DNA from 4 places in the Paraburkholderia sp. D1E genome. Region 3 is predicted to be linked to each of the others. Evidence: riboswitches for the same ligand, from Rfam matches in the RefSeq annotation. Region 3 holds a riboswitch; each other region holds the start of a gene.
What was found. A riboswitch is a leader RNA that binds a small molecule or an ion and turns the genes downstream of it on or off. The one in region 3 is predicted to bind cobalamin.
Positions count from the first base shown of each region.

Region 1: linked by a shared signal. The riboswitch ahead of ACUN0E_RS07515 (CbtB domain-containing protein) and the one ahead of cobA (uroporphyrinogen-III C-methyltransferase) in region 3 are both predicted to bind cobalamin.
Region 2: linked by a shared signal. The riboswitch ahead of ACUN0E_RS37435 (TonB-dependent receptor domain-containing protein) and the one ahead of cobA (uroporphyrinogen-III C-methyltransferase) in region 3 are both predicted to bind cobalamin.
Region 4: linked by a shared signal. The riboswitch ahead of ACUN0E_RS14580 (precorrin-3B synthase) and the one ahead of cobA (uroporphyrinogen-III C-methyltransferase) in region 3 are both predicted to bind cobalamin.

Region 1 is NZ_JBQYMB010000001.1:1,619,281-1,623,628, reverse strand. Features, by position in the region: gene ACUN0E_RS07525 (Arm DNA-binding domain-containing protein) at 523-1,047, opposite strand; gene ACUN0E_RS07520 (CbtA family protein) at 1,072-1,818, opposite strand; gene ACUN0E_RS07515 (CbtB domain-containing protein) at 1,830-2,051, opposite strand; adenosylcobalamin (AdoCbl) riboswitch at 2,105-2,192, opposite strand; gene ACUN0E_RS07510 (histidine phosphatase family protein) at 2,289-2,876, shown strand; gene ACUN0E_RS07505 (hypothetical protein) at 2,933-3,373, opposite strand; gene ACUN0E_RS07500 (alpha/beta hydrolase) at 3,444-4,348, opposite strand, start outside.
Region 2 is NZ_JBQYMB010000001.1:8,319,864-8,324,211, reverse strand. Features, by position in the region: gene ACUN0E_RS37460 (SIMPL domain-containing protein) at 1-319, opposite strand, end outside; gene ACUN0E_RS37455 (EVE domain-containing protein) at 518-976, opposite strand; RNA gene ssrS (6S RNA) at 1,073-1,254, opposite strand; gene ACUN0E_RS37445 (cell division protein ZapA) at 1,365-1,679, opposite strand; gene ACUN0E_RS37440 (ATPase) at 1,676-2,032, opposite strand; cobalamin riboswitch at 2,240-2,496, shown strand; gene ACUN0E_RS37435 (TonB-dependent receptor domain-containing protein) at 2,588-4,348, shown strand, end outside.
Region 3 is NZ_JBQYMB010000001.1:2,879,363-2,883,710, reverse strand. Features, by position in the region: gene cobW (cobalamin biosynthesis protein CobW) at 1-1,068, opposite strand, end outside; cobalamin riboswitch at 1,264-1,543, opposite strand; cobalamin riboswitch at 1,623-1,850, shown strand; gene cobA (uroporphyrinogen-III C-methyltransferase) at 2,075-2,836, shown strand; gene ACUN0E_RS13020 (cobalamin biosynthesis protein) at 2,833-3,375, shown strand; gene cobO (cob(I)yrinic acid a,c-diamide adenosyltransferase) at 3,372-3,974, shown strand; gene ACUN0E_RS13010 (cobyrinate a,c-diamide synthase) at 3,978-4,348, shown strand, end outside.
Region 4 is NZ_JBQYMB010000001.1:3,235,260-3,239,607, forward strand. Features, by position in the region: gene ACUN0E_RS14570 (cobalt-precorrin-5B (C(1))-methyltransferase) at 1-375, opposite strand, end outside; gene cbiE (precorrin-6y C5,15-methyltransferase (decarboxylating) subunit CbiE) at 375-1,598, opposite strand; cobalamin riboswitch at 1,683-1,861, shown strand; gene ACUN0E_RS14580 (precorrin-3B synthase) at 1,945-3,498, shown strand; gene ACUN0E_RS14585 (precorrin-8X methylmutase) at 3,491-4,117, shown strand; gene ACUN0E_RS14590 (precorrin-2 C(20)-methyltransferase) at 4,118-4,348, shown strand, end outside.

The sequences.
Region 1 (4,348 bases), 1.3 Mb from region 3:
GGCCTGGCGATATTCCCACGACGAGGCCCGGTATGAAAATCCCACGCGTTACGGATGACCTGAAAGCGGTTGCGCGACTCAATGATCTCGCCATCTTCGAGAACACGCTCGCACCAGTCCTGATAATCCGCAGGCAGCATGCGCTCGATGTCCACGTCCTCAACCGGGTTCACCTCAAAAAGCAGCCTCCAGGGCTTGCGCCTGGCCGCCCACACGAACATCGCATTGGCGTACATGTGCAGCGATATGCCGGTCGAGATTTTCCCTGCGTCGATGAGCGTGCGGACTGCCTGCGAATGTCGCCTGGCGTGATATCAGCAACCCGCGTATCGCCAGAACCCGGCAACAGGTGCAGCTCGAATATCCGACGAACACCTCTGGCCCCGTCCGGTGTATTGTCCACCATTGCCTCGGGATGCCACGCTTCGAACATGGCCTTCACGGTCAGTTGTGATTCCGCATGCTCACGCTCCCGTTCGACCAGTTCCTGCTGTTGCCGTACAACCTGCGCCTTCTCGACTTTCAGCTTGTCCGCGACCAGCCTGCGCTGGCCGGGTCGCCACCGCGTTGTACACGCAGTTTCGTTTCATCAAGCTTCAGCCGGATTGCGGCGAGCGCCACGCGCGGCCACGCTCCAAGTGGCATTTCCCGGGACTCACCCTCGAAGCGGTAGCGATAGCGGACGCTGATTCCCTTCGCTCCGGCATGCACCCGGCCAGACAGGCCGGTGCCGTCGTTCACGACGCGGTCATGATCGGCGGCGCCGAGTTTAAGGAGCGACCCTTTGCTGATTGATTGCGAACGATTTTCCCCACGATATTCCCCACAAAACACCTGCCGTGTCCCGATGATACGGACAACCGGAGGCCGTGCGCCAACAACTAAGTTGTTGAATTCAAACGGAACAGATGTTTGTAGACCTTGTGCGACGCGGGATAACTTTATCCACAGACTTTGTCCATAAGCCTGTGGATAACATCCTGCCAAACGCGCCAAGTGCTTGATGTATTTATATTCTTGCGCGCTGCACGTCGGCGCAACCGTCACGACGGTTGCGCCCGTGTTATGCCATCAAAGGTAAGCGGACTTCGTCGCGCTACCGGTCGCGGGAGCCAACAGTTTGCTCCGCTCAACCAGGGCGCCGAACAGCAGCCCAATGGTCGTCCACATAATCACCTGCATTCCGATTGCCGCGACGCGGAATTTCCACAACAGCACCGCCGGGAAAGCTGCCGGCACTTCGTTGATCGTCGGCATCGACAGTTGCACGGCAGCAATGATCACGACAAACACCACGCCAGCCACGATCGAGCCATTCCACGCGCCCAGCTTCAGCGCCGCACGGCGCCGCACCTTCAGCGAGAACACCAGTGCGACTAGCGAGATCGCGATCATCAGGAAGAACAAACCGGTGCGCGTCCCGATCGTCTCGGGGTCGCCCACCGAGGGTGGATTCGCCGGATATTTGATGTTCGGGACGATCACCAACGCGATAAACGCGCCAAGCGCCAGCCATGCGGACAACGCGCGCGCACTCAGTGCGCCGACGCGGCCGTACGCAAACGCGAACACCAGCGAGAACAGTCCACCGAACGCTGCGCCATACGTCACCACACCCGTCAGCAGCCCGAGCCCCGCTTGCGTATCGCGGCTCACCAGTTCGGGTTCCGGCGCTTCGCCTTTGGCGGCATCGGCCTTTTCCTCGAAGGAGATCGCCTGATCGACTTGAGGCTCGCCCACCAATCTGGCGAAGCCGAACGTGAGCAATCCCGCGGCGATGCCTGCAAGCATCCCGCGTACCAACAATTTACCAACCATGTTCGACTCCGTTAGTGGCAGGGAAAGCCGAGCAGATGGCGGCCGTCGTGCACGAATTCATGCACATACATGCCAGGCACCAGCGAGGTGGCGCCTTCTTCCGCACCAACGAAATAAATCGCGAGCAACAGCAGCAAGCCGCCGAACACGACCCAAGGCAGCAGTTCACGCAGCGGAATCGGTGTGGGTTGGGCGACAGGCTGAGCCGCGGGATCGAAAACAGCGTTGGACATAATGGACATCTCCTGGGGGTAACGCGCCCCGATAGTCGATCGAAAAGGGATGGTGCGAAGCTCAGGTCTGGCTTTCGGCTCGTGAATGCCGATTACAGTGGCGCGACCGCGCCGGGCTCTCACCGGCTTCCGTGCTTCGCAGTGCCGCTATTCTACGCGCTAAACTTTGCCTCTCGGCAACGCAAAGCATGGCTGCATGCGTCCCGCCTTGGGCTGGCCTTTATGGGAATGAACTGAATGGACATACGGCTGTTACTGATCAGCCACGCATCGACCGCGGCGATGCGTGCGGCCCGCTTTCCCGCCGACGATCCGCTCGATGCACGCGGCCTCGCCGAAGCAGGTGCCGCGCGGGCGCGCCTGTCGATTCCGGACGACGCGGCGGTTTTTGTCAGCCCTGCCGTCTGTGCGCGCGATACGGCGTCGGCCTTGGGTCTCAGTGCCGCGGTCCACAAGGGACTGGCGGATCTGGACTACGGCCTATGGCATGGCCGCCGCCTCGCTGATCTCGCGGTCGAGGCGCCACAGGACCTCGGCGCATGGACATACGATCCCGACGCTGCCGCGCATGGCGGCGAGTCATTCAGTCAACTCGTGAAGCGTGTAGGACTGTGGCTCGATACGCTAGACGATGCGTCGAGCGAAGGACCACGCGATACGCAAAATGTGGTCGCCATCACGCACGCGCCAGTGATCCGGGCCGCCCTCGTATGTGCGCTCGCGGCATCGCCCGCCGTGTTTTCGCGCATCGAGATCGCGCCGCTCTCGACGGTCCAGTTGCGACGCTCGCGACGCGGCTGGACATGGTGGCCGGCGTCACAGTAACGGTGACCGCAACGTTTGCCGCGCGCAGACAGCCGATTCAAAACTCATGCGCCCGCTCACTTGCCTGAGACGACCAACCTCAGCTTGTTCGAACCGGCTCGCGTCAACGTGATATCGGTCCGCCTGGCGCGTGTGCCGAGATAAAAGTGCTGACGTCCAGGCGAATTCTGGTCGTGCGTGGCGTCTGGCAGACACGAAGCGATGTCCGCCGCGACGGCCTGCAGCGCATCCGCGCTCGAACCGGCGTCATGGTGCGGCGTCCACGTGCATTGGTAGCTGCCACGGCTCGCCAAACATTGCGCGTCATCGCCGTAGGGTTGTGCAACGCCTTTGCCGTCGTCCGGTGTGAGCGAGGCCAAACCGTCCGGCGCCGCCGCGACGATCCGTTTGAGCGACGCGCACGGGCTAGGCGCATCGTCGGCATTCGCGCTGCATGGCAGCAAGGCGCTCAGCGACACAGCGGCAATCGCTGCAGTAAGCATGATGGTCTTGTTCATGTCGGCGCGGTCCTTCGAAAGGTGGCTCTAGCGTGGTAGCACGGTTCGTGCCCATGGCGCGCCGGAACCGTCAGGAAGCGTCTCCAAATAACGCGGCCAGCCCAGGCGTCGACCCAAAAATCCCCTTCGCATCGTGCCCAACGCCGTCGATCACAAACGTACGATGCTTCGCCGATCCTTCCGGATGCCTGGACGCCATATAGCGCGCATAAGCCAGGCCACGCGCCAGCCGATGCTCGCCCTGGGTCTGCGCAGCGCATGAACGATCGAGTGCAGGATGCTGCGGATCGCAATCCGCGCCGCCGAGCAGCACGGTGACTTCGCGATGCGCATAGCGCGATTCGAGCGCGTCAGCGGAACCAGCGCCCTCTCTACGCGAAGCATAGGCCGGCAAATCCTCGAGTCCATACTTCCAGCGATTAAACGACGGACAGACCGTCGCATCGAAAGCCTCGAACTCGCCGGACGCAGTCGGCCGCATTGCATCGAAGTACACATACGAGGAAGGATTCGCGACCACATAGCGCAGTGCGATTCCGCGCGCGACGAGGGGCGCCTCACCCTGCGCCACCACGGCATAACGCTGCACCACCTGGCCGCCGCCCGAATGCCCGGCGATCACCACCTCGCTCAGCGACGCAAACTGCTCGCGCGACGCCAGTGTCTGCAGAATGGCGTCGAGTACATCGAATGAACTGATCGGCGCCGGACCCTCGGCGTTTTCGCCGCCCATCCAGCTAGTCCATTCCCAATGCAGCGTGGACGGCGGCAGCGCATGCGCGCTGAGGTCGGCACTCGCGAGAAATTGCGGCACGATCAGCAGCGTATCGGCGGCATCGCCACCCGCCAGCGCGCACGCGCGCTCCGCCAGATCGAAGTACGAGTCCGCATTGCGCAAGCGTCCGTGAATCAGGATCACCGCGCGCTTGACCTCACGCGTCGGCGCAAGCCAGTCGCCATTCGCGAACACTGGCA
Region 2 (4,348 bases), 5.4 Mb from region 3:
TGGACGGGTAGATCGAGAAGGAACCGGTGCGGGCCGTTACGCCGTTCACGCCCTTGGCTTTTTGCAGCGCCGCATCGGCGCGCTGATTCAGCGTGGAGGTAAGCGCGGACGGATCGCTCGCTTCCTGCTCGTAGAACAGCGTGATATCGACGACGTCTTGCGGCACTTCCGCGCTTGCCTGTGCATTCAGCGACAGCACGCCAGCGGGCTGATACTGCGTCACGCCTTGCGCGCGCGCCATGGCCGGCGTCAGCGCGAGCGCGGCAGGGGCGGCGCATACGAGAGCGAGAGCGAGTGCACGTGCGGTGTTTTTCGTCATTCTTGGACTCCTTGCTTGAACAGGTTTGTGCACGATTGGAGCGAACGCCGGCCAATGGCACGACGTTTGCGAGTCCGTTAGGCGCTTGTAACCTGGGCTTGGTTCCCTAATTTGACGTTTGCTTCAACGTTTGTCTTCATCCGCCTGCAGATTTGCACATGATTGCAGCAGCGACGGGTCGCATGTGCGTATGCAGCGTCAAACAAGACGCTTGGTGATGAAGCGCCATTCGGCTTCGGTCACCGGCGTGATCGACAGGCGGTTGCCTCTGGCGAGCACGCGCATGTCCTTCAATTCCTCATGCTCGCGCAATGCGGAAAGCGGAATCAACGGGATTTTCTTCTTGAACACCACATCGACAAGCAGCCAGCGCGGCGTTTCCTGCGACGGCTTCGGGTCGTAGTAGGGGCTCTTCTTATCGAATTGAGTGGGATCCGGATAGGCAGTAGACGACACCTCCGCGAGTCCCGCAATGCCCGGCTCAGGGCAACTCGAGTGATAGAACAGCACAGCGTCGCCGACCTGCATCATGTCACGCATGAAGTTGCGTGCCTGATAGTTGCGCACGCCGGTCCACGGCAACGTGTGTTGCGGTGCCTGGGCGAGATGGTCGATGCTTGCTTCGTCCGGTTCGGACTTCATTAGCCAGTAGCGCATGAATCGAATTGAACGTTAAAGGTTTGAGAATACAGAAGAAAAACCGAGACCCAAAGAAAAACGGCATCGAACCGAAGTCCGATGCCGCTTTTGAATAAGGTCCCCGCCTTAGCCGCTAGGCCGGCATCCTGAACCGGGGGTTCAGAATTGGTCGCAGTTAGCAGCACTTCGGGTACATCAGACAGAGTGACGCGCACACCCGTGCTACAAATTTCCACAACCGTGCACATGGCATTGGTTCAAGGAATATATGACCTTGGCGAACCAGGCAGGGAGGTCAAACCGATTGAACTCAATTGTTTGCGTGAGTTTTTGCTCATGCATTCCGCTTGAATTCGCAGCCGATCTCAGGACCGGCCACTTGAAATTGTTCGAGACTGCTGGGTGCTTACTGCATGCTGTACTGCTGAATCACCGTACCCAGTTGTTCGTTCATTTGATGCATTGTACGCCGGATTTCTTCGGCGGGAAATGCTTCTCCGTGTCGCACGCTCGTTTGCAGCTTAAGCAGTTCCGATGCCAGCGACAGCGCAGCCATGACGGCAATGCGATCCGTGCCGCGCACGTTGCTGTTGTTGCGGATCTTCGACATCTCGGCGTCGACGCGTGCAACCGCTTCAAGCAGCGCGCCTTCCGTTTCCGGCGAGCAGGCGAGCCGATAGGGCACGCCGAGAATCGATACTTCGATCTGCTTGGTGGTCATGCATTTTCTCCATGGCGGGTGGCGTCGCTCTCCGCTTCGACCTCATGCGGGGCGGCCTCGAGCAGATCGAGCTGATTGTCCGGCTCGCTTTGCGCACGAGCTCGCGGCAGCTTTTCGAGGATCGCATTCAGGCGTACCTGGGCGTCGTCGATCTTTGCCGACAGCGCGTCGCGTTCCGCTTGCAGCGTATCGCGCTCCTCGCGCATCAACGCGAGTTCAGTGCGCGTGGCCTCAGCTTCGGCACGCGTTTGGGCGAGCTGATCTTCGAGCGCGAGCCGCGCTTCATTGTGGCGTTGGCTGATCGTGATCAGCTTGCCGATATTCTGTGAAAGTGTTTCGAGTTCGGTGAGCATCTGCTGCGTCCTCTAAAGACATCGCATTTTAGCGCGGAATGTCGCAGGTTCCGACAATTGTCTCGTTTCGAGACGTAACAACATCGCTTTGTGCAGGCTTTTATCGACCCTATGATGAAAAACGACTCGTGCATCGGACAATAACCTGCACATAACAGAACAGATTGCGCACGGATTAACCATTCTTGACGGACTGGAGGACCGCTCCTAAACTGGCCGCACTTTGGTGCCCGCGCGTGCTTTTCCATAGTGCGCGCAGTTAAACGGGAAGCAGGGTGCGCCGTTCGCCAGAACGCGCAAACCTGCGCTGCCCCCGCAACGGTAAGCGACCGCATACGTCATGCAGGTTGATCCTGATCGCGTGTTTGAAGCTGAACACGCGAGTGTGCCACTGCGCGTCACGCGTGGGAAGGCGGGATCGATGTGTCGCTAGCCCGGATACCGGCCAGAGGGAGAGGATCGCCCCCACGCAAACGTAAAACAGCGCGGGCGCCTCGTTACGCATCGGCCCGCGGGGAAGCGGGCCGCGCACGCTATCAACAGGAATGCCACCCCATGCTGTCCCCTATCGCTCGCGCGGCGTTGCTCGCCTTTGCGAGCCTGCCGCTCGTCGTGCACGCGCAAGCTGCGTCTTCTTCGTCGCCGTCTTCATCTTCTTCTGCCGATTCAGGGGCTGCCGGTTCGTCTCCCGCGGTGTTGTCGCCCGTTGTCGTAACCGCGGAGCGTGGACCGCAACCGCTCGCCGATGCGATCCCGCAGACCACGCTGTTCGATCAGCAGGACATCGCCGATACGACCGCAACCGATTTGCCCGGTCTGCTGCAACTCGCGCCCGGTGCGCAAATCTCGCGCACTGGAGGCCCGGGTTCCACCGCGAGCCTGTTTCTGCGCGGCGCATCGTCGACGCAATCGCTGTTGCTGATCGACGGCGTACGGGTCGATTCGGTGAGTCTCGGCGCGCCGCAACTCGCGCAGATTCCGCTCGACCAGATCGATCACGTCGAAGTCGTGAACGGCAACGTGTCCGCGCTCTACGGCTCCGGCGCGATCGGCGGCGTGGTACAGGTGTTCACGAAAGACGGCGGCGATCATCCGCCGCGCTTCAATTTTTCGGTGGGCTACGGCAGCTATCACACGCAGACGCAGCAGGTGGGCGTGAACGGCGCGCTGGATAAAGACGGCAACACGACCTTCAGCATCTCGCTTGCGCGCTCGAAAGACGACGGCTTCTCCTCGCTCAATCCGGCACAGGCGCCCAATGCGAATCCGAATGCGAACGGCTATCTGAACGAAAGCATCTCGGCTTCGCTGCGCCACAAGTTCAACGACAAATGGGACGCGGGCGTCACCTATCTCCAGTCGAACGGCAATAACAGCTACGACAACGCGTACGGCGTGCCGACCGATCTGAACAATCTGTATAGCAAAGTGCGGCAGGTGTCGGTGTTCGCAAACGGCAAGCTGACCGACTGGTGGACCACGCACTTTGTCGTTTCCGAAGGTGACGACCGCAGCGTGTCGAATACTAACGGCATCTACAACGGCCGCTTCGATACCGACAATCGCCAGTACACGTGGCAAAATGATTTCGCGCTCGCCGCGCAACAGAAACTGCAGGTCGGCTACGAGCATCTGGATCAGAGCCTCGACTCGGATACGTTTGCGGCGCCCGACCGGCATGTTGATTCGGCTTTTGTCGGCTATACGGGGCGCTTCGGGCGCAACCAGATTCAGGCCAATGTGCGGCACGATCAGTATTCCGATTTCGGCGGGGCGAACAGTTACTATCTCGGCTACGGCTTCGACGTCACCGAGCATTGGAAGGCGACTGCAAGCTATTCGGATTCGTTTCGCGCGCCGAGCTTCGACGATCTGTACTATCCGATCAGCGGCAATCCGTCGATCCAGCCGGAGCGCAGTCATTCGATCGAAGCAGCGTTGCAGTACGCGTCGCATGCGCTTGGCGTGATGCGTCTGAGCGCGTTTCAGACGCGTTATTCAAATCTGATCGACTACCAGCAGGTGACGCCCGGCATTTATCTGGCCGAGAACGTCGGCCGTGCGAAGGTGCAGGGGCTCGAAGGGTCGTGGAGCGGCCATGTCGGCAAGACGGATGTGCGCGCGTCGGTGACGCTGCAAAATCCGGTCGACCTCGATAGCGATACCGATCTCGTGCGGCGTGCACGGCGCTTCGCTTCGCTGGCGGTGAACCGCAGCATTGCGGGGTGGCGCGTCGGCGGCGAGTGGATCGTCAGCGGCGCCCGTGAAGATAGCAGCGGCACACTGGGCGGCTACGGTGTGGTGAATCTGTCGGCG
Region 3 (4,348 bases):
GCCCAAAGCGGCGTCGAATGTCTGTTGCAGCGTGGCCTGGTCGAGGTCTTCGCCGATCAGCACGAAGCGGCTTTGCACGCCCTCGCCCGTTTCACCCGCTTGCCAGCGCCGGTCGAAATAACTATCGAAACGACGGCCCACGCCCTGGATCACCAGACGCATCGCGGCGCCCGGCAATGCCGCGAAACCTTTAACGCGGTAAATCGTGTTCGTTTCGACGAGCCCTTGCAACGCGGCGATCACAGTCTCGCGCGACGAAACATTCGCATGCACCACCACCGAATCGAATTCGTCGTGATGGTGATCGGCATCTTCGGCCGAACCGTGATGGTCGTGGCGCAGGTGAATCGTTTCTTCCGAGGCCGTTTCGAGGCCGAGCAACGTATGCAGATCGAGCTGGCCCATCTGCGCGCGCACGATCTTCACTTGCGGCGGAATTTCTTCACGAATCGAACTTTCGACAGAAGCTTGCTGTGCGTCGTCGAGCAAATCCGTTTTGTTCAGAATCACCAGATCGGCTGCCGACAACTGGTCTTCGAACAGCTCATGCAGCGGCGATTCATGGTCGAGATTCGGATCGGCCTGGCGTTGCGCATCCACGGCGGCCGGATTGTCGGCGAACTGGCCGCTCGCCGTGGCCGGGCCGTCGACTACGGTGACGACCGCGTCGACGGTAAAGCTGTTCTTGATCTGCGGCCAGTTGAACGCCTGCACCAGCGGCTTCGGCAACGCGAGACCGGATGTCTCGATCAGCACGTGATCGATCTGCTCGCGTCGCTCCACCAGTTTTTCCATCACCGGGAAAAACTCTTCCTGCACGGTGCAACACAGGCAACCGTTCGCAAGCTCATACAGTTGCCCTTCGGTCTCGACGCCGTTTTCATCGCAACCGATGCCACAACCCTTGAGGATTTCCCCGTCGATCCCGAGTTCGCCGAATTCGTTGACGATCACCGCGATGCGCTTGCCGCCCGCATGCTGAAGAATGTGCCGCAACAGCGTGGTCTTGCCGCTGCCGAGAAAGCCCGTGACGATGGTGACGGGGATCTTGCGCATTTGAGTTTGCATCGTGAGGTCCATCCGTAGGAGTTGCATGTGCACGCCGATGCGCCTGCGCGTCTGGCTGTATAGGCCGTGCAAACGGGGCGCATGCCCTAAGCCACGACAATAACCAGACACGAGGACGAACAACGGCGTTGCCGGGGCAACAGAAAACAGAAAACGGGAATGAGGTCATGAACGCGCCGCCGCATCCCCGCGGTGGTCATTCTTCGTAGTCTGGCCGGTATCCGGGCTGGCGAAAGCGCCGCTTCCCCTTCCCGGGCGAGTGGTTTCTCGCCCAGTGGTTATATGCCGACGCGGCCTTGCGCGTGGACATCGAAGCCGGCTCCGCGGCGCCAGGCAAACAACCTGGAACCGCTTTTCGCTTACCGTTGCGGGGGCAGCACAGGTTGACCCGATCCATTGCAGGTGGGCACCCTGTTTCCCGTTTAACTGCATGCGCACGAGCGCGCATGCGAGCACCAAAGTGCGTGCGAGTTTAGGCCGAGCGCCCCGTGCCGTCAAGGAAACGCAGGCGTCCGCAGGGCCTTTCCGCAGTGCCGGCGCGGCCTGCCGTGTGCTATCGTATGCGCGCGTTTGGTGCCCGCACATGCGTTCGCATGTGCAGTTAAACGGGAAACAGGCCGCGCTCGCTGCGCTCAACCTGTGCTGTCCCCGCAACGGTAAGCGACCTGCGGTGCTTTCGCATCGCGCATGCGTTTTTGATGCCACTGTCTGACGAATCTGGACGGGAAGGCAAAACGCATGAGGCCGCCAGCCCGGATACCGGCCAGACGCGGAGGCAGTGAACGTCACGCTGCCGTCCGCCGGAATCCGCGAGGGACGGATGTGAAGGCGCTGAAGCACGACGTGGCGCGGCCGTTGGCGTTTTCCCGTGGGAAACGCGGCGAGCAGCGTTTTTCGTCGCGCGTACCCTGTCGCACCGCATGACCTCAATTTCTGCCGCCCCGGGCCTCTTCGCGTCTCACCCGTTCCCGCTTGTCATGACATGGCGCACGCCATGCGCGCCGCGATGAGCCGCGCCTGGCTGATCGGCGCAGGCCCCGGTGACGTCGAACTGATGACGCTCAAGGCAACGCGCGCCCTGGCGCAAGCCGATGTGGTGCTGGTCGACGATCTGGTGAACCCCGACGTGCTGCAATTCGCGCGCGCCGACGCGCAGATCGTGTACGTCGGCAAACGTGGCGGGCATCCGTCGACACCGCAGGCCGGCATCGTCGCGCAGATGCTCGAACATGTGCAGGCCGGGCGCAGCGTCGCGCGTTTGAAAGGGGGCGATCCGTTCGTGTTCGGCCGCGGCGGCGAAGAACAGCAGGCGCTGCATGCCGCGGGCATCAGCGTGGACGTGATCAACGGCATCACCGCCGGGATTGCAGCGCCCGCGGCAATCGGTATTCCTGTGACGCATCGCGATTACGCGCAAGGCGTGGTGTTCGTCACCGGACACGGCGCCGGCAGTGGCGAGCCGGACTGGGCCGCGCTCGTCGCCACGCGGATGACGTTGGTGATTTACATGGGCATGCGTCGCCTGAACGATATTGCCGCCGCGTTGCTCGCGGCCGGCATGAGCGCCGATACGCCGTCCGCGGCGATCGAATCGGCGACGCGTCCTGAGCAACGGCACGTGCTCGCGCGGCTCGGCGAGTTCGCGGATACAGTCTCGCGTGCCGGACTCGGATCGCCGGCGATCGTGGTGATCGGCGGAGTGGCTTCGCTGGCTTTGGCGCGGGATGCTGTGAATGCCAGTACGGTGGGCGGGTTGGACGCGCAATGAAAACGCTCACTGTCGGCATCGGTTGCCGCCTGCACAGCCCGGCTGAGGAGATTGAAGCGGCCGTGCGCGCCACACTCGGCTCGCACACATTCGATGAAATCAGCACGGTTGCCTCGATCGACACCAAAGCCCACGAAGCCGGCTTGCTCGAATTCTGCGCGCGTCATGCCCTGCCGCTGATGCTGTTCAGCCGCGCGCAGATTGCGGCGATAGCGGTGGACGATCCGTCGGCGGCAGCACGCGAGCATCTGGGCATAGACGGCGTCTGCGAACCGTGCGCGTTGCTCGCCGCAGCGGCCGAATCTGAGGCGGCCAGCGCACCAGGCGCCGCCCACGCGTCGACATTTGCGTCAGTTGCATCGGCTGAATCGGCTGCCCCAATCGCCTCACCTGCGTCGATTGCACTCAGTGCCGCGAACGCACGGCTACTCGTGCGCAAAACCATTCGCAACGGCGTCACGGTAGCGATAGCCTCAACCACCGTCCACCCCGCCGGCGAACCGACAAACAACGACACCCAAAAACAGGACCTTTCATGAAGACTGATCCCGAATCGCATCAACGCATGACCGAGCGCCGGCGCGAAGGTCACGAGAAAAAGCAGGCCAGCGCCACCGTCGAAAAAGGTCTGCTGATCGTCAACACCGGCACCGGCAAAGGCAAAACCACGGCAGCGTTTGGTATGGCCGTGCGCGTGCTTGGGCATGGCATGCGCCTCGGCGTCGTGCAATTCATCAAAGGCGCGTTGCATACCTCGGAGCGCGACTTCCTCGGTGCGATCGCCAATTGCGACTTCGTCACGATGGGCGACGGCTACACCTGGAACACGCAGAATCGCGACGCCGACATCGCCACCGCGCGCAAAGGCTGGGACGAAGCGCGCCGCATGATCGAGAGCGGCGACTATCACATGGTGATCCTCGACGAACTGAACACCGTGCTGAAGTACGAATACCTGCCGCTCGACGAAGTGCTGTCGGTCCTGAACGCCCGTGCTCACATGCTGCACGTGGTGGTGACCGGCCGCCACGCGCCGGACGCGTTGATCGAAGCCGCCGACCTCGTCACCGAAATGCGCATCGTCAAGCACCCGTATCGCGAGCAAGGCGTGAAAGCGCAGCGCGGCGTGGAGTTCTGAGCAATGTCCGCGTCCTCCAATCCCCCAAGGGGACTTCCTTCGGGGCGGGGGGCTTCGTTCGAAACGTCCCTCAAGGACACCTCCTTCGGTGCATGCCCCGCCCTGTTCATTAGCGCGCCCGCGTCGGGCCAAGGCAAGACCACGATTACCGCGGGTCTGGCGCGCTACCATCGGCGACTCGGACGACGCGTACGCGTCTTCAAGACGGGCCCTGACTTTCTCGATCCGATGATTCTGGCGCGTGCCAGCGGCGCGCCGGTACTGTCGCTCGATCTGTGGATGGTGGGCGAATCGGCCTGCCGAAACCTGCTCGCGCAAGCGGCGGCTGAAGTGGATCTGATCCTGATCGAAGGCGTGATGGGTCTGTTCGACGG
Region 4 (4,348 bases), 360 kb from region 3:
GGGATTGATCGCCGGTTCGCCGACCGGCAGCGTGAGGCCGGCGCGCGTCACCGTGCCAACGCCAGGCCCTGCCCGGAATATGACGCCTGGTTCGGCCCGCAGCCGCACACGGGCGAATACGATCGCGCCGTGCGTGACGTCCGGGTCGTCGCCGGCGTCCTTGATGGTGCCCGCTTCCGCGCCATCATCGGTCTGGCGGCAGAACACCAGTGGCATCGGCACATGCTGGCCCTTCGGCAACACAATCTCCGCGACCTCGCTGACGATACCCGCTAGCAACAGACGCGCAGCCGCCAGCGACGTCGCGGTGGCGCAACTGCCGGTCGTGTAGCCGCTACGCAGCGGCGCGGATTGTTCGGGCGTTTCTTCGCGCATTACGGTTGGGGTGGGGAGTTGGCCGGCTTGGTGACATCCAGCAACGTGATCGGCAACGCCTGGCGCCACGTATCGAAGCCGCCGAGCGGCTGTGCGTCGGCAAGCGCGATGCGGGTCAGCGTGCCGCCATGGTGCTCACGCCACGCCGCCAGCGCCGCCTCGCCTTGCAAAGTGACCGCATTGGCGACCAGTCGCCCGCCATCGCGCAGACGCGCCCAACAGGCGTCGAGCACGCCCGGCACCGTCACGCCGCCGCCGATGAACACGGCATCCGGCACAGCCAGTCCTTCCAGCGCATCGGGCGCGCGACCGGCCACCAGTTGCAAACCCGGCACGCCCAATGCATCGCGATTGTGTTCGATGAACCGCTGCCGTTCCGCATGCCCTTCGATTGCGATCGCGCGGCAAGTCGGGTGCGCGCGCATCCATTCGATGCCGATCGAGCCGCTGCCCGCGCCCACATCCCATAGCAATTCACCGGGTGTCGGCGCGAGGCGCGCCAGCGTGATCGCGCGGACGTCGCGTTTGGTCAACTGACCGTCGTGGCGAAAGGCGTCGTCGGGCAAGCCTGAGGTCAGCGGCAAACGCGGGGCGCCTTCCGTTGCACGGCATTCGAGCGCAATCAGGTTCAGCGCCGCCACTTCCTGTGCCGACCATTGGTCCGCGCGTCCGTCGATGCGCCGTTCCAGATCACCGCCCAAATGCTCCAGCACGGTCATCCGGGTCGCGCCGAAACCACGCGCATTCAGCAATTCGGCCAGTGCTGCGGGTGTACGCCCATCGGCGCTCAGCACGAAAACGCGCGCGCCGTCGTGCAAATGAGCATTCAGTGTCGGCAATGGCCGTCCCACCAGCGAAACCGTCGCGACATCCTGCAATGGCCAGCCCAGCCGCGCGGCCGCCAGCGACAACGATGAAGGCGCGGGCAGCACCCGCAACTCACCTGGCGTCAACTGCCGCGCCAGCGTCGCGCCGACGCCGAACAGCATCGGATCGCCGCTCGCCAGCACACACACGGACCTTGTACGCTCCGCCAGCAACGGCGCGAGATCGAACGGCCGCGGCCATGTCTCGCGCCGCGCGGCGAGGCGCGCGGGCAGCATCGCCAGATGCCGTTCGCCGCCGTAGACCACCGACGCCTCCAGCAAAGCACGCCGCGCAGGCCTCCCCAAGCCGGCGAAGCCGTCATCGCCTATGCCCACTACGGTCAGCCATGCCGGCATGAATCCATCCTCAATCTGTATCTTCAAATATTGCGCTGTGCCACGCCGATCAAAGCGTCCAGCCTCGTTGTGCTGTTCGAAAAAAGGCATAATACAGCCGCCGGTGCCCTTCGGGGCCGAAGAGGGAACACAGTGCCACTGTGGCTGCCCCCGCAACTGTATGCAGCGAGTCCGCCTGCGCTCCGCGCCACTGGTTCGACCGGGAAGGCAGCGGCGGACCACGACCTGCCAGCCAGGAGACCTGCCGGCGAGACTGTTCGTGCCAGCCTACATCGGGCGGGGTGTACCGATGCCGCAGCAATGCCGCCTTGCGGCTTGCTCGGGCCGTCGCGCGACGCTAAACCCGGTGTCCGTCTTGAATCAAGCTTCGCCCTCCACTGCTTCGTCCGACGCGGCCCAGACGCTGCGGCCCTCGGCATGTCCCGGGCTGCTGCGCATCGTCGCCGCACGCGATGGGGGGATTTGCCGGATCAAATTGCCCGACGGCGAGCTGAGCGCGGCGCAAGCCGTGGTGATTGCCGACGTGAGTGAGCAGCATGCGGCCGGCGTGGTCGAGTTGACCAATCGCGCGAATCTGCAGGTGCGTGGCGTGCTAAGCGGGCATGAAGCGGCGTTGATCGCGGCGCTAGTCGATGCGGGGTTAGGTCCGATTGGGGCGGCCGGCGCGGTGGATGCTTCCCGCTTGCTGCTCGCGACCTCAGCGGATGCTTCAGACACATCTCGATTCGGCGCTGCGGACGATGTGCGCAATGTGATGGTGAGCCCGACTGCCGGGCGCGATCCATTTGCGCTGTTCGACACGCGGCCGCTTAGCCTCGAACTGCTCACCTTGCTGCAAACCGAAGCGCGTTTTGCGGCGCTATCGCCCAAATTCGCGCTACTGCTCGATGGCGGTGAGCGCCTTGCGCGGCTCGATCATCCGCATGATGTCTGGCTGGCGGCAACGCAGGCGGAAGACGGCGTGCGGTTTGCTGTTGGTTTGGGGGGGTGTCCGCCGGTAGTGGCGAACGCGAACATTGCCGTTGAAGCCGATGCGGCCACGGATACATTCCAGCATGCCGGATACGCTAACTCGCGTGACGCCACGGAACGCCCCCGCACGGATAGCACAGGCGCCCTCGCCGCCGTGCTCCCTGCGCAAGTCACTGGTCTTGTTCGTGCACTGCTGCACACGTTCCTCGATCTGGCCGCCGCCGATGCCACGCGCATGCGTCATCTGCTTGCCACGCATTCCGCCGATGCGCTATTGCAGCACGCTCAAGCGTATGTCGATTTCCCGCTATCACGCGACACATCGCTCGCAAACTGGCAACGCGGCACGCCTGCCGATGCCACGCTACGACTCGGCGCGCACGCGCAGCGCGTGGTGGGGATGCAGCACGTAGGCGGCCAACCGCCGCTTGGACGACTCGACGCCATCACCTTGCGCGGCCTCGCCACGCTCTCGCAACAGCAAGGCAACGGCACGCTGCGCATGACGCCCTGGCAAAGCGTGTTGCTGCCCGATGTCGCTGCAAATGCAGCACCCACCGTGCTCGCTGAAATGGACACGCTAGGCCTCGCCTGCGATCCCACGCAGCCTCTTACACGCTTGATCGCCTGCGCCGGTTCCACAGGCTGCGCAAAAAGCCTCGCCGACACCAAAGCCGACGCACTGCTTTTAGCGAATCGCTTGCCCGAGGGCATCGACGTCCATCTGAGCGGCTGCCCGCGCTCATGCGCCGCCGCGCATTGCGCGCCGTACACGCTGCTGGCCGTGGCGCCCGGCATCTACGACCTTTATCGACGCGACGGCCAGCCGGATTTCGGCTCGTGTGTCGCGCACCAACTCACGATCGAACAGGCCGCCGACATGCTCGACCCATTGGCACACCTGGCCCGGAGCCCTTTTGATGCTTGATTACATTCGCGACGGTCAGGAGATCTATCGCCAATCCTTCGCGACGATACGTGCGGAGGCCGATCTCTCGCGCATCCCCGCCGACCTCGAAAAGCTCGCGGTGCGCGTGATCCACGCGTGCGGGATGGTCGACGTCATTAAAGATCTCCAGTTTTCTGCAGGCGCAGGCGTCGCGGGCCGCACGGCGCTGGCACAAGGCGCGCCGATTCTGTGCGACGCCGGCATGGTGGCGCAAGGCATCACGCGCGCGCGACTGCCCGCGAACAACGAAGTAATCTGCACGCTCACGCACGAAGACGTGCCCGGATTGGCGCGCGAACTCCGCAATACACGCTCGGCCGCCGCGCTCGAATTGTGGCGGCCGCATCTGGCCGGCAGTGTCGTCGTGATCGGCAACGCGCCGACCGCGCTCTTTCATCTGCTCGACATGCTCGATGCCGGTGCGCCGAAGCCCGCGTTGATCCTCGGTTTTCCGGTGGGTTTTGTCGGCGCGGCCGAATCGAAAGCGATGCTTGCCGAAGACAGCCGCGGCGTGCCCTATGTCGTGGTTCACGGCAGACGTGGCGGCAGCGCGATGGCCGCCGCCGCGGTGAATGCGCTGGCGACGGAGGTCGAATAAATGACCGTGCAAGGACGTTTATTCGGACTCGGCGTCGGCCCCGGCGACCCGGAACTCATCACGCTGAAAGCGCTGCGTTTGCTGAAGGCGGCACCCGTGGTCGCGTATTTCGTCGCGAAGGGTAAGAAAGGCAACGCCTTCAGCATCATCGAGGCGCATTTGCATGACGCCCAGCAGCATCTGCCGCTCGTCTATCCCGTCACCACTGAAGCGCTCGAGCCTCCGCTTTCG